2 regions of the Paraliobacillus sediminis genome follow, and region 2 is predicted to be linked to the other one. Evidence: riboswitches for the same ligand, from Rfam matches in the RefSeq annotation. Region 2 holds a riboswitch; the other holds the start of a gene.
The links. A riboswitch is a leader RNA that binds a small molecule or an ion and turns the genes downstream of it on or off. The one in region 2 is predicted to bind cyclic di-GMP.

Region 1 (7,595 bases), on a different contig from region 2:
GTACTTAGATCAGTTGAAGGTGGCGTTCCATTAGATACGATTAATGTTGGCTCAATGTCACACTCAATTGGTAAAGTTCAACCGAATAAGGTATTGGCCTTTAGTCAAGATGATGTCGATACTTTTGCTAAATTAAAAGAATTTGGTGTGGAATTCGATGTGCGCAAAGTACCGAATGATTCGCAAGCAAGAATGGATGACATTCTTAAAAGAGCGCAAGCAGAGTTAAACAAACAGCAATCTTAATTATTAGATAAAAAAGGAGGAAAAATAATCATGGATTTGACGATGATTCAAATAATATTAGTTGTTATCGTAGCATTTGTGGCTGGTATTGAAGGGATTTTAGATGAATTCCACTTCCACCAACCAATCATTGCTTGTACATTAATCGGCCTAGTGACAGGAACCTTAGTCCCATGCCTTATCTTAGGTGGTACGTTGCAATTGATTGCTCTAGGTTGGGCAAATATTGGAGCGGCTGTGGCACCTGATGCTGCGTTGGCATCCGTTGCGTCTGCAATTATTTTAGTTTTAAGTGGTCGAGGTGAAGCGGGTGTTGATTCAGCAATTGCGATTGCGATTCCACTTGCAGTTGCAGGTTTACTATTAACAATTTTTGTTCGTACAATTGCAACAGCATTAGTACATTTCATGGATGCAGCAGCTAAAGAAGGCGATTTCAGGAAAATAGAATTCTGGCATATGGTTGCTATCTGCCTACAAGGGTTACGTATTGCAATCCCAGCGGCATTAATCATTGCGATTGGTGCAGAGCCTGTTAGAAATTTACTTGAAGCGATGCCAGATTGGTTAACAGGCGGTATGGCAGTAGGTGGAGGAATGGTCGTAGCAGTTGGTTTTGCTATGGTTATCAACATGATGGCAACAAAAGAAGTATGGCCTTTCTTTGCAATTGGTTTCGTATTAGCAACGGTTTCTTCTATTACACTAGTAGGACTTGGTGGTATCGGTGTAGCACTTGCACTTATTTATATAACACTTACGAAACAAGGTGGATCAGGTAATGGTGGAAACGGAAACACTGGTGATCCATTAGGCAATATCATTGAAGACTATTAAAAAGGAGGAGGACATAAATTGGCACAAGAAATGAAATTAACTAAAAGAGATCGCATCGCTATTTGGTGGCGTTCAACTTTCATTCAAGGTTCTTGGAACTATGAACGTATGCAAAACGGTGGTTGGGCATTTGCAATGATTCCCGCAATCAAACGATTATATCAAACAAAAGAAGATCGTGCTGCTGCACTAGAACGTCATTTAGAGTTTTTTAATACGCATCCATATGTAGCATCACCTATTCTTGGTGTGACTTTAGCACTTGAAGAAGAACGTTCAAATGGTGCACCAGTTGACGACAAAGCAATCCAAGGGGTTAAAGTCGGTATGATGGGTCCATTGGCTGGTATTGGAGATCCAGTTTTCTGGTTCACGATTAAACCAATTATCGGTGCATTAGCGGCTTCTCTAGCGTTGACCGGTAATATACTTGGCCCAATTCTTTACTTCGTTTTATGGAATCTTCTTCGTATGGGATTCATGTGGTACTCACAAGAACTTGGTTACAAAGCTGGTTCTAAAATTACGGAAGATCTATCTGGTGGAATACTCCAAGATATAACGAAAGGCGCCTCGATACTGGGTATGTTCATTCTTGGTGCCTTAGTTAACCGCTGGGTAGCTGTATCATTTGCACCAACTGTATCTAGCGTTCCATTGGATGAAGGTGCCTATATTGATTGGGCAAACTTACCTTCTGGTGCGGAAGGAATTAGGACTGCATTGGAACAGCAAGCTGCTGGTCTGTCGTTAAGCCAAGATAAAGTAACGACTTTACAAGATAACTTAGACAGTTTAATTCCAGGTTTATCTGGTTTGTTGCTTACCATTCTTTGCATGTGGCTACTTAGAAAGAAAATTTCTCCAATAACAATGATTCTTGGATTGTTCGTTGTTGGTATTATTTTCCACGTAATCGGCTTAATGTAATAGGGTAGACGCTTACTTAGTTGTATTCAATGAATGAGTGTTAGCTATATAAATTGAGAAGTACCTCCTAACATGATAAATTAGTCATTAGGAGGTGCTTTTTCATATGGCTGAATGGAAGCAAATAATGAAAACCTTTCAGTTATGGTAAAAGCAGAGCTTAAGTTTTAACAGTATTAATTACATATATCAGGAGGGTATTATGCTAACTATTGGTTATATTGGAAATGGGAAAAGCACGAACAGATATCATCTACCGTTCGTACTGCAACGAGACAATATCAAGGTGAAAACAATTTATCGGAGAAATCCTGCTCATGATGATTGGGATAAAATTGCAGGAGTAAATTATACTTCTGACTTAGATGAGTTATTAAATGACAAGGACATTCAACTTATTGTAGTTTGCACCAGACATGACAGCCATTATGAATATGCAAAACAAGTATTAGAACATAATAAAAACTGTTTGGTTGAAAAGCCTTTTATGGAAACCTCAGAACAGGCAAAAGAAATATTTGCATTGGCAAAAGAGAAAAGTCTAATTGTTCAATCCTATCAAAATAGACGTTTTGATAGTGATTTTCTAACTGTGCAAAAAGTCATTGAAGAAGGAAAGATCGGGGACTTGCTTGAAGTAGAAATGCATTATGACTATTATCGCCCGTACGTACCCGAATCTGTTCATTCGTTTATTCCAGCTTTTTCATTTTTATATGAACATGGCTGTCATACACTAGATCAAGTCGTCAGCTATTTTGGCAAGCCAGATTCTACACATTACGATGTCAAACAACTATTAGGACCGGGAAGAATGAATGATTATTTTGATCTAGATTTATATTATGGCAGGTTAAAAGTATCTGTGAAATCCAGTTATTTTAGATTAAAAGAAAGACCTAGCTTTGTTGTTTATGGCACCAAGGGTTGTTTTGTGAAAGAAACGAAAGATCGTCAAGAAGAACATTTAAAGTTATTTTACATGCCTGATAACAAGGATTTTGGCGTAGATAGACTAGAACATTATGGTGTACTGACATATATTGATGAAGAAGGTACCACCCATGAAGAAAAAGTGAAATCGGTAAATGGTGATTATGGGATAGTGTATGATGATTTATATGAAGCCATTATAAATGGTAAAGATAAAATGATTACGGATGAACAGACACTATTGCAAATGGAGATATTAGAGACTGGTGTTAAAGACTTAAAGTAAAGGTGAACGATGATTCTGTTGTAGTGGGAAGAATAGGGTTTAATGGCTTACTTATATAGTAAGCCTTTTTATTTTCTGTAATAACTTTTGACCTTAGGATAGCTATAAGATGTAACGTTTTGAAGAAAAAAATACATCAAAGTCATTCTTGGCAAAGGGATGGTGTTATGTGCGAGAGATGATGAAGAATTTGCGAAGCTAACTCTAACATAATTTTTAATTATATTTCAGTGAACGATGTAGATAGAATACAGAAGCGAAAGTTGATACAGTACCTCCTAATATTATTGTGAAATTGGTTCCAAATTCATTTGCTAACAGACCAGCTAGAAACGCTGCTAAAGGCATAAGAATCCATGTCATAAAACGACTCGTAGCTTGTACACGTCCTAATAAATGATCAGGAGTTAATGTCTGCCTTATTGTAACAATACAAGGATTCATCAATGAGGCAGCAAACGTTCCTAAAGCATTAAATATAATTAACAAAAAATATGTAGATGCTATGCCAAATAAAACGATCGAAACTCCACCAATAAAAGAAGATACAAATAAGATACGACGGTATGAGTACCTTTTACTTAACGAATTTGTAACTAATGCGCCGGCTATTGCTCCAATTCCACCAATCGATATCAGTATACCGGTCTGTTCTACTGTTAAATTAATCGTATCGGTTAAATGAAATATAATCATGGTTAAAAACAAGGTTGTACCAAAGATTGAAGCTAACATTGCTACATTTGTAAAAAGTATTGGCTTTGTTTGAATAACAAATTGGAAACCTTCTTTAATATCTATCCAAAATGACCTTTTCTTATTAAGCTTTTGAGGTTCTTGTTTTAAATTGATGCTTAAAATCGCAAAAAATGCTACTAGAAAACTAAAGCTATTAAGTAATAGCGCATAGCCTGGATTATAAAAACTAATAATCAAGCCACCTAGCCCTGGTGCGACTAATACAGCAGTATTGAATAAACCTGTGTTTATAGAATTTACTGCTTGCAAGTCACCTTTACGTACCAATCTTGGAATGGAAGCAAACTGAGCAGTGTTATACACTTGACTTAATAGCCCTATAATAAAAGCGCCACTATATAAGAACCAAATTTCTAATAAGTCAAAAATAAATAATACCCCAATTAGACCAACAATAATAGATCTTGCCATATCACATAGTAATAATAAATATTTTCTATTATAACGATCTGCTAATATCCCAGTAAGTGGTTGAAATAAAATTGGTAAACGCTCAAGTGCTGCAACCAGTCCCATACTCAATGGAGAACCTGTTATAGCCAAGACCATAAGGGGAATAGCAATCAAATAAATTTGGTCACCGCAAAAAGATATGACATTTCCACTAATAAAACGGAAAACAGAATAATTGTGCTTGAATTCAGGTACTTCATGGACACTTCTTTTTAATGGCTCTACCATCACCTGCTCTCCTTATCTTGGACCTAAATATTGTTCCATTTCTTTTGGCAATGACTTTATTGCATTTTGCTTCAAACAATATTTTGCATTTACTATCTCTACTAACCTAGCGGACCTTAGGATTTTAAGGTGATGATGAACCGTAGATTTCGCCATTTCTAGTTCATCTGTAATTTCTTGTAATGTTAAATCATTTTTATATAATAATTTGACCATGCGGAGTCTAACCTCATCGCCCAGAGCTTTATAGCTTAGAACTAGAAAGTTGTTAGGAATATGCGAATTATTCGGGAAAATACTTTCATTTGCTATTGGATAGTAGAAAACTTTGGTGCCTTCTATATCAGCTTCAATATTCCATGGCCTATATACATATTGAGGGATTAGCAAGACTCTACCGATACTAGGCTCTGGTAAATAGATAATCCCACCAGTTGCCCATTCTATCAACTCCTCGGGAGACATTCCTTTAGACTTTTGAATTTTAGATTCATAATCCATCTTTAAATATGTAGTAATCTCTTCTGGATTTTCATTATTTATAACTTCATCGAACCAGCCTTCCATAACAGCGATTAGATGCTTCTTTAAATAGGTTGCATTCACATCACAAATAAATTTGATGTAAGTTGGAAAAAACGGATTGTCCTTTGTTAATGTCATTAATTCGGTTACTGCAGCGCATTGTCCGATTGATGCCTTTTTCCTTGTTTTCTCATACTTCTGGCCAATGAAAGGTAGACAAATGTACTTTAAATCTGTTTCAGATAGCTCTTTAATATATAAAACGAAATGCTTTATTTCAGTAAATTTTTCCTGATGAAGCAACTGTAATAAAGACTTCCAAGTGTTTTTCTCTTCCACGATGTTTAGTTGAGTTAATAATTCTTCCGTAATATTGCTCTTAACTTGTTTCCAATATTCTGCTGGCTTCTCTAAAGTTTTAATTAAAGGACTGTTTGTAACAGCAGCAATCCCCAATGCACATTCCCAAAGTAGCGAATATTCTAAATGCACTTCATAGGTCTCTCTTTTTCTACTTGTAGTATTTAAAACATCCATTTAAGCACCTCTTTTCTAATATAAAGTTATTCTAAAGTATTATCGCACTAAATTCAATATTTTTAGAATTATTAATTCAAATATTTTAGAATGAAAGAAAAATCCTCAATAAAAGCAGCTCAATATATTTATTAATAGAAATACTATACTATATTTCCAAAAAATAGTACTATCTAATTATTTACTTATTATAGAAAAATTTGTTAAAGTAAATTATACCAAGAAAAACATATTATTATATTTGGCAAACCTATTGAAAAATAGGGACGCAAAGCTACGAATCTAAGGTAAAGTAATTTTCTATGATCGTCGGGTTGCACATAATAATGACTATAGTTATTTAAACGAATGACTTGTGTTGTTTTTGTAATGCAACCTAATGACAAGAAATCGTTAGGTTTTTTGCTCTGTCGAGATGGTTTTGAAAATTGCACTTACTATGAAAGGAGAACTTAGGTTTTCGTTTAAGGAGGTGAATGGACAAGGTCTACTTATTAAGGCAGAAGTTAAGTCATATGAAAAATGCAGTCATGGTGGCAAGCTCAGGGTTTAAAAATTTAAACATTGGAGGAATTTTAATGAAGAATGTAATTACAAAGGTATTTACTCGTTTTTTATTGTATTCTTTTATACTATCGTTAGTGACAGTCGGATTCGCAAATCAGACAGTACACGCTGCAAGTCTAACTATATCTAACAGTGGGGCTTGGTTTGAAACTGCATATGTAGAGTGGTCACCTATAAGTAATACAGAAGGATATAATGTATATGTTAAACCTGCAAGTGCTCCAGATTCTCAATATGAACAAATTGACAATGATTTAATTCGTAACTACGCTTCTTATTGGAGAGCTGACGCCGTAGGTCTTGCAGCTGGAGACTATGTAATGAAAGTGGACGGGTTACTTAAAGACGGCTCTAAGGTAAGCGCTTACACTAATGAACTTTCCGTACAGGAACATGACAGATCTGGATTTGCCTTTGCAGGTAACTCACAATATGGCACAGGTTCAGGTGCTTATAATGAAGATGGAACACTTAAGGATGGAGCTCAAATTATTTATGTAACAGCAGAGACTGCTAAAACAGTTACGCATGATGTGATAATGAATAGCTCGGGTGATGTACAGACGGGTGTTGGAATAGGCGAAATTATGTCATTAAGAAAAAAGGGATATGATAAAACGCCACTTGCAATCAGATTGATTGGAAAAATTACAGATGACGATATGAGTGGACAACTGAATAGTAATGGTTATCTTGAATTGAAAGGTAATACAAGTTATGCAGAAACGAATATTACTTTAGAAGGTATTGGTGAAGATACGTATGCCTATGGATGGGGAATACTTGTAAGATATACTGGTAATCTAGAAATCAGAAACGTAGGCGTAGCGTTATTTCCTGACGATGCTATTTCACTTGATACAGGTAATATGAATGTTTGGATCCATCATAATGATCTTTTCTATGGAACTGCTGGATCTGATTCTGATCAAGCAAAAGGTGATGGTTCAACTGATCTGAAAAAAGGATCCACTTATATTACATTCTCCCATAATCATTATTGGGATGCTGGGAAAGCTTCGTTATGTGGTTTAAGTGAATCTACAGAGTTCTTTGTAACATATCATCATAACTGGTTTGATCATTCAGACTCTCGTCATCCACGAATAAGAGTAGCATCAGTGCACGTGTATAATAACTTTTTTGATGGCATATCAAAATATGGCGTTGGAACGACAACAGGTAGTTCAGCGTTTATAGAATCCAATTATTTTAGAAATGCAAAATATCCTATGATGAGTTCGTTACAAGGAACTGATATGTTAGGAAATGGAACGTTCTCTGGCGAAGATGG
Region 2 (7,595 bases):
ACGCAGCTCGTCCACTTATTGTGATGACACCGAAAAGTTTGTTGCGACACGCTGCAGTTGTTTCAAACATAGATTTATTATCAGAAGGAAGATTTGAAACGTGTATGTCAACCAGTAAAGAAGCAGAAGATTATTGTAAGGTTAAACGTATTATAATCGGTAGTGGAAAAGTTATGGTTGATTTAAATGAGGCGTTAGCCAAATTAGACAACACAGAATGGCTACATGTCATTCGACTAGAGCAAATCTATCCATTTCCAAAGCATGAAATAGATGTTATTTTTGCTGCTTGTGAAGGGTTAGAGGAAGTGATTTGGATTCAGGAAGAACCAGAAAATATGGGAGCATGGAATTTTGTGAAGGATAGATTATATCAGTTATTACCAAAGGCGGTTAGACTGCGTTTTGTTGGTCGATGCAAAAGATCTGCCCCTGCTGTAGGTGATTTGTCTATTCATAAAAACGAACAAAAGCATCTTATTGAAACTGCTCTTGAAGACAGAACAAGTGCTTTTAAGAAGCCTGCATATTTCGTAAAATAATCTATCGTTTGGAAAATGGGGAGGATGTCCTGATGATCGAATTAAAAATTCCGGAGTTAGCTGAATCTATTACAGGTGGAACGGTTGTAGAGTGGTTTGTAGAAACAGGTGCTATCGTAAAAAAAGGCGACCCTGTTTTAGAAATAGAAACAGATAAAATTAATGTGGAAATACCTGCAAATACGAGTGGTGTCATAAAATCAATTCGGAAGCAAGTAGAAGAAGAAGTAAATGTCGGTGATATAGTAGCAATTATTGATGATAAGCACGAATTATCCTCGGGTAAAGCAGAAAAAGTTGATACACAACCAACAGTTCAAGGGCGTACGATTCATACAGGTGAATTAAAAAAGGCTGTGGATTACATTGTTGCAACACCTTCAGCTAGGAAAAAAGCGCGACAGTTAGCTATTGATCTGAAAGAATTAAATGGACAAGTTCCCCTCACTAGAATTCAGTCTAGTGATGTAGAAGCATTTGCCAAACAGAAAGAATTAATTAACGAAAAAGTAGAAAACAAAGCACCAACAATTGATTTTGTACAAGAGGAAAAACAAGTAACAAATAATACGAAAAATGAGCGTGCAAAACAGATTGAAAGAATTAAAATGAGTCCGCGTCGTCGAACGATTGCTAAACGATTAGTGGAAGCACAACAAGAAGCAGCAATGCTGACTACGTTTAATGAAATTGACCTATCAGTAGTGATGGAGATACGCACGAAACGAAAGGATACATTCTTTAAAAAACATGGTGTTAAGCTGGGTTTTATGTCGTTTTTTACGAAGGCCGTTGTTATGGCGCTCAAGGAGTTCCCCGTGTTAAATGCAGAGTTACAAGATGATGAAATTCTACTGAAGAAGTTTTATGATATTGGGATCGCAGTTTCTACGAATGATGGTTTAGTTGTACCAGTACTTCGCGCGGCGGATGAACTTGGATTTGCTCAAATCGAAGCGGAAATAGGTCGATTAGGTGAGAAAGCGAAGGCAAGGAAGTTAGAGTTGAGTGATTTACAGGGCGGAACGTTTACGATTACAAATGGTGGTGTATTTGGGTCATTATTTTCAACACCTATTTTAAATACACCTCAGGTTGGAATTCTAGGGATGCATACTATCCAGAAAAGACCAGTTGTACTAGAAGACGATACTATTGTAGTTCAACCAATGATGTACGTTGCTCTATCATATGACCATCGAATAGTTGATGGGAAAGACGCTGTCCAATTTTTGAAATATCTAAAACAATTACTTGAAACACCATATGATCTTTTATTAGAAAGCTAAACAACGAGTCACAGTAAATGTGACTCGTTGTTTTTAAGTTAAATTAATTGATTTTTCTAAATATTAATCAAAACATTAAATACTGCATATAATAAGTAAATACACAAAAAGGAGGGGATTTACACATGTCTAAAAGTTTCTTGATTTCAGAAGATGACTGGTCACTTCATCGCAAAGGATATGATGATCAAAAGCGTCATCAAGATAAGATTAAAGATGTTCTAAAGCAGAAGCTCCCCGACCTCGTAAGTGAAGAAAGTATTATTATGTCTAGAGGCAAAAATATTATTCGAATTCCAATTCGTTCGTTAGATGAATATAAAATCCGCTACAGTCAGGAAAAAAATAAGCAAGCAGGGCAAGGAGATGGTAAAAGTAAGGTTGGTGACACTGTCGCAAAGGGTGGTAAACCTAAACAGGGTGATGGAAAAGGCGAAGGAGCCGGCGATAAACCTGGAACGGATTACTATGAAGCTGAAATATCTATGGAAGAATTACAAGAGGCTTTCTTTAGTCAACTAGAGTTACCTAATTTACAGGAAAAAGAGAAAGATAATATCGTAGTATCTGATATTACCTTTAATGATATACGAAAAAAGGGACTAGAAGGTAATATTGATAAGAAACGTACTTTATTAGAGGCCTACAAACGAAATGCAAGGCAAGGTAGTGCTGTGTTTCATCCGATTTACCCTGATGATTTACGTTTTAAAACGTGGAATGAAATTGAAAAACCACAATCGAAAGCTGTTGTTTTAGCAATGATGGATACGAGTGGAAGCATGGGACAATTTGAGAAGTATGTGGCGCGTAGCTTCTTTTTTTGGATGACTCGCTTTCTTCGAACTAACTATGAAACAGTCGATATTGAATTTATAGCCCATCATACGGAGGCAAAAGTAGTAGATGAAGAAGCTTTCTTTTCTAGAGGCGAAAGTGGAGGGACTATTTGCTCTTCAGCTTATAAAAAAGCATTAGAATTGATTGAATCAAACTATGATCCTGCTCGTTATAATATTTATCCTTTTCATTTATCTGATGGTGATAACCTTACCTCAGACAATAGACGATGTGTAGCTTTGGTAAAAGAACTGTTATCATATGCAAGTTTATTCGGTTATGCCGAAGTGAATCAATATCAGCGTCATTCTACATTAATGCAAGTCTTTAAAGAATTTGATCAGCCAAATCTAGATCATTTTATCATACGAAAAAAAGAAGATGTTTATTACGCCATGCAGCACTTCTTTAAGAATGATAAAAAGGAAGTATATGCATAATGAAAAATGGTTGAGGATAAGTGTGAGTAGTTTAATTTTCGTGGATGAACTATTTATGACCAAATTGTACTTTGATTTGGTCTTTTATATTTATGGATGGGAAAAAATTATGTTTATGCAAACTGACTCTTTGAAAGGTATTGGAATATTTATGATAAAATAAATGTAAAGAAGATTATATATACCAAGGGAGAGCCGAGAATGTTAATACATAAGATTGATGAAGAAGTTTCATTGAGAATGCTCAATGAAGATGACGCTGAAGAATTCTATAAATTAACCATTAATTCAAAAGAATATTTACGAGAATGGCTTGGTTGGCTGGATAACATTAAAAGTTTAGAAGATAGTACTCAAAATATAAAAGCGAGATTAAAAGCGTTTGCTGAAAATGGTGGATACCCAAAATCTTTCGCCATTATCTATAAAGGAGTCATTGCAGGAACAATAGGATTTAATGACATTGATAAGAGAAATAAAATTGGTTAGGTGTGAAGTTTCAAGGTGTGGGTGTTATGTCGAGAGCTTTTAAGACTATAATTGATTATGGGTTTAACGACCTTGGACTTAATAAAATTGAGGTGAATGTCGCTACTGAAAACAACAAAAGTAGAGTACTTCCTGAACGTTTTTGCTTTAAAGAAGAAGGTAAATTAAGACAAGCAGAGTGGCTATATGACCATTATGTGGACCACGTTATTTATGGGCTTTTGGCTGAAGAATATAAATAAATATTTAGGTTTAATAATAAATAAACACTATGAAAAATGCTTGGAATTTCCAAGCATTTTTATGTGTTAAATTTTAAGCGATTTATACTGCCTATCGGAATGAAGTATTGATTCACCTTTTTTTAATATCTATTTCTTAAGGTGTCCAAGCTGTGTAATCACTACTTTCCCATAAAGTGAGGAATAAATCATTCCATTCTGTTGCTAATTCAGTATGCTCAATAGCGAAAAGGAGCTCCTGGTTTTCTTCACTTGAATTGTCTGTGTAATTAAATGAACCAGCCACTACTGTTGTTTGATCTGAAATTGTTAATTTTAAATGCATTTTTGTTTTTGTATTTATTTTTATCGGTATACCAGCTTCAGAGAGTGAGGTGAAAATTTCTTCACTATCATCATTCGCTAATTTTTCTTGATCTGTTATTATCTGAATAGCTACACCTCGCTGATTCGCATCAAGTATAGCTTCTGCAATAGCTGTATCATCAAGGTTATATATAGCTATATCAAGACTTTCTGTTGAATTGTTAATAATATCTAGCAATTGTTGCTCTGGATCTCCTTCCAAATTACTAAGAGAATAAGAGATCTTGCTTCCTGTTGCGTCAATTTCATTTGTATTGTTATCAAAGATGAAATAGACATTTAACAGGATGGAAAGTGCCAAAAAGACACTAATAATTTTATTCATAATATGTTCCTTTCTTAGGTGAAATGTTATCCTATGTTACCAATTATATAATTCATTTCTTAAAAATCCCTTAAATAAAGATAATCTATTTTTGAGAAGAGAATTTTTTCTGAATATTATATTTTCTTTTGTCGAAAAGTGTTACTATATGTATACTTTACGATTTTAACAGGGGGAAATGAACATGGCGACATTTTTAATCGCATTATTTGCACTTATACTTGGTTACGTTTTTTATTCTAAATTCGTAGAGAAGATTTTTGTAGTAAACGATGAAACAGTAACACCTGCATATAGTAAGCGTGATAATTTAGACTTCATTCCTATGAGTTGGTGGAAAGGGAATTTGATTCAATTATTAAATATTGCAGGATTAGGTCCTATATACGGGGCAGTTGCCGGTGCTTTATACGGACCAGTAGCATTCTTCTGGATTGTATTAGGCAGTATCTTTGCAGGGGGAGTACACGATTATTTTTCCGGAATGATGTCCTTACGTCATGGTGGGGCACAATTTCCAACACTTGTTGGTCGATATTTAGGGAAGTATATAAAGTCATTTATTAATGTTATTTCACTTGTATTAATGATTTTGGTTGCAGCTGCATTCACGGCTGGACCAGCACAATTAATTTCGCAAATTACACCATTAAGTTTTTTTGTTGCGTTAGTAATTATTTTTGCCTATTTTGTTATAGCAACTGTATTGCCAATTAATCGTGTTATTGGACGAGCCTATCCTATTCTAGGCGCAATTTTGTTAATAATGGCGGCTTCTGTTGGAATTGCCCTGCTGTTTTCAGGAAAACCGATCCCTAATATTACATTGCAAAATTTACATCCTGGAGAATTACCGATTTGGCCTTTATTAATGGTTACAATATCGTGTGGGGCAATTTCTGGTTTTCATTCGACACAAAGTCCGATTATTGCTAGGACAATGAAAAATGAAACGGATGGACGTAGAATATTTTACGGAGCAATGATCACTGAGGGAGTTATTGCATTGATTTGGGCTGCTGCTGGGATGACTTTCTTTAATGGAACTGCCGGGTTACAAGAAGCTTTAGCGGCTGGAGGGCCGTCAGGTGTTGTTAACGAAATTTCAACGTCATTACTAGGGGTTACTGGTGGGATTTTAGCAATATTTGGTGTGATTATTCTTCCGATAACTACTGGGGATACTGCATTACGATCATCACGAATGATTTTGACGGATATGCTTACGAATATATTTGATATGAATAATAAAATTAAAGTACTACTTGTTGCAATACCGGTTTCTATTCCTGCTTTCTTTTTAGCAACCATTGATTATACATTCTTATGGCGTTATGTGGGCTGGACAAATCAAGTTGTTGCAACAGTAATGCTTTGGACAGCTGCAATGTATCTAGTTGAAAGTCATAAATTTCATTGGATAGCAGCGATACCAGCAACTTTTATGACAGGTGTATCGGCAACGTATATTTTTTATGCACCTGAAGGATTAGGATTAGATTATAATTTATCTTTGGCAATCGGATTTGTATTAACCTTAATTGTATTAGCTTGGTATGTGACGCAATTAGTTAAATACCAAAAAATAAAAAAAGAAATGCGCAATTAAACATAGTATAACTAAAGTTAATTTATTAAATAAGTAGCTTCTAATATTATGCATACTATGATATTATATGTAAGCAATTAGAACTACATACTTTGGCAAACTTATTGAAAGATAAGGACGCAAAGCCACGAATCTAAAGCTTTAGAGCAAAGATGGTCGGGTTGCATTTAGTCATTTAGCACGTATTAAAATGATTATGAGCCTACAAATATTTTTGTAGGCTTTTTGCGTACATGGTATAAAAATAGGAGGAAAATTAAAATGGAAAAGTACAGTATTAAGGTTGATAAAACAAATAAGAAAGTAGACATGATGGTTAGTGGTTCATTTGAACCTGAGGATGTGGAACTTTTTGTGAAAGATTATCAAACAAAAGTAGGTTCTATTACGGCTAATCAATATACATTAGATGTAGATTGTACAACTATGAATATACTGACAAAAGATATGGTTCCGAGTTTAGAAAATTCATTTAAAATGTATAACCAATCAGGATTTGAAAAAGTTCTTTTTACAATTAAGAAAAGCCCTGTTATAAAAATGCAGTTGAAACGGATTGCTAAGAATGCAGGTTTAACAAATGGTGAAGTAGTCGAGATTGCGTAAAACTGCTTGAATGGAGTTAGTATAAAGGTGGGGATTGTTAGTGGAAAACATCCGAATTAAAGGGGTAGATGTTTATCATCCGGATAAAATTCTGGATAATGAATACTTCATTAATCATTTTGCTGAGAGAGATAAAGATATAGAGCGGTTTTTAGCACATATGGGTAGAAATAAGAGATATGTAATTGATAACTCAGAAGAAAATGGTTTGACAATGGGAGTAGCTGTTGCTCAAAAATTATTAAATAAACTAAAGCTCACTGGTAAAGATATCGATATGATTGTATTTTCAACGCAAGTACCAGAAACAACTTTTCCTACCAATACGATGTTTTTACATGATGCAATTGAGGCAAATAGTGAGACGATAATATTTGACTCTAATGCTAATTGTGCAGGCATGACAGTTGCTGTAGAACAAGCGTCTTATTATATGAAAGCAAATTTTCGAATAAATAGAACGTTAATTGTAGGCTCTGATTATAATTCGCTTATTAGTAATCCAGAAGATGAGATTACATATGCTAATTATGGTGACGCTGCTGCGGCTGTAGTACTGGAGAAAACAGAGAAAGATAGTGGTTTCATTGATGCTATATACCATACTGATTCTGTTAATCGTGATAAAATCATGTACCCTGGTAGCGGCTTATCGAATATGAATAGTGTAGAGGATAAATATATTAAATGGCTTCCGTTTAACGCCGATTTAGCAATGCCACCAACTTACAGGATGTTAGAAAGATTATTAGAGAGAAATAATCTAACAACAAAGGACATAAAGGCCTACTGCTTATCCCAATTCTCTTTAGCTAACATCTTAAAAATTAAAAATGAATTTACTTTA

Region 1: linked by a shared signal. The riboswitch ahead of D2K60_RS00565 (pectate lyase family protein) and the one ahead of D2K60_RS19435 (hypothetical protein) in region 2 are both predicted to bind cyclic di-GMP.

What each region holds. Positions count from the first base shown of each region.
Region 1 is NZ_QJSI01000001.1:109,576-117,170, forward strand. Features, by position in the region: gene D2K60_RS00535 (mannose/fructose/sorbose PTS transporter subunit IIA) at 1-246, shown strand, start outside; gene D2K60_RS00540 (PTS mannose/fructose/sorbose transporter subunit IIC) at 283-1,083, shown strand; gene D2K60_RS00545 (PTS system mannose/fructose/sorbose family transporter subunit IID) at 1,114-2,013, shown strand; gene D2K60_RS00550 (oxidoreductase) at 2,216-3,232, shown strand; gene D2K60_RS00555 (MFS transporter) at 3,449-4,672, opposite strand; gene D2K60_RS00560 (ArsR/SmtB family transcription factor) at 4,685-5,734, opposite strand; cyclic di-GMP riboswitch class I at 5,968-6,056, shown strand; gene D2K60_RS00565 (pectate lyase family protein) at 6,313-7,595, shown strand, end outside.
Region 2 is NZ_QJSI01000004.1:77,982-85,576, forward strand. Features, by position in the region: gene D2K60_RS19405 (2-oxoglutarate dehydrogenase E1 component) at 1-542, shown strand, start outside; gene odhB (2-oxoglutarate dehydrogenase complex dihydrolipoyllysine-residue succinyltransferase) at 575-1,831, shown strand; gene yhbH (sporulation protein YhbH) at 1,957-3,111, shown strand; gene D2K60_RS21230 (GNAT family N-acetyltransferase) at 3,313-3,600, shown strand; gene D2K60_RS21235 (GNAT family N-acetyltransferase) at 3,627-3,842, shown strand; gene D2K60_RS19425 (phospholipase D-like domain-containing protein) at 3,979-4,533, opposite strand; gene D2K60_RS19430 (carbon starvation CstA family protein) at 4,718-6,142, shown strand; cyclic di-GMP riboswitch class I at 6,227-6,311, shown strand; gene D2K60_RS19435 (hypothetical protein) at 6,404-6,748, shown strand; gene D2K60_RS19440 (ketoacyl-ACP synthase III) at 6,789-7,595, shown strand, end outside.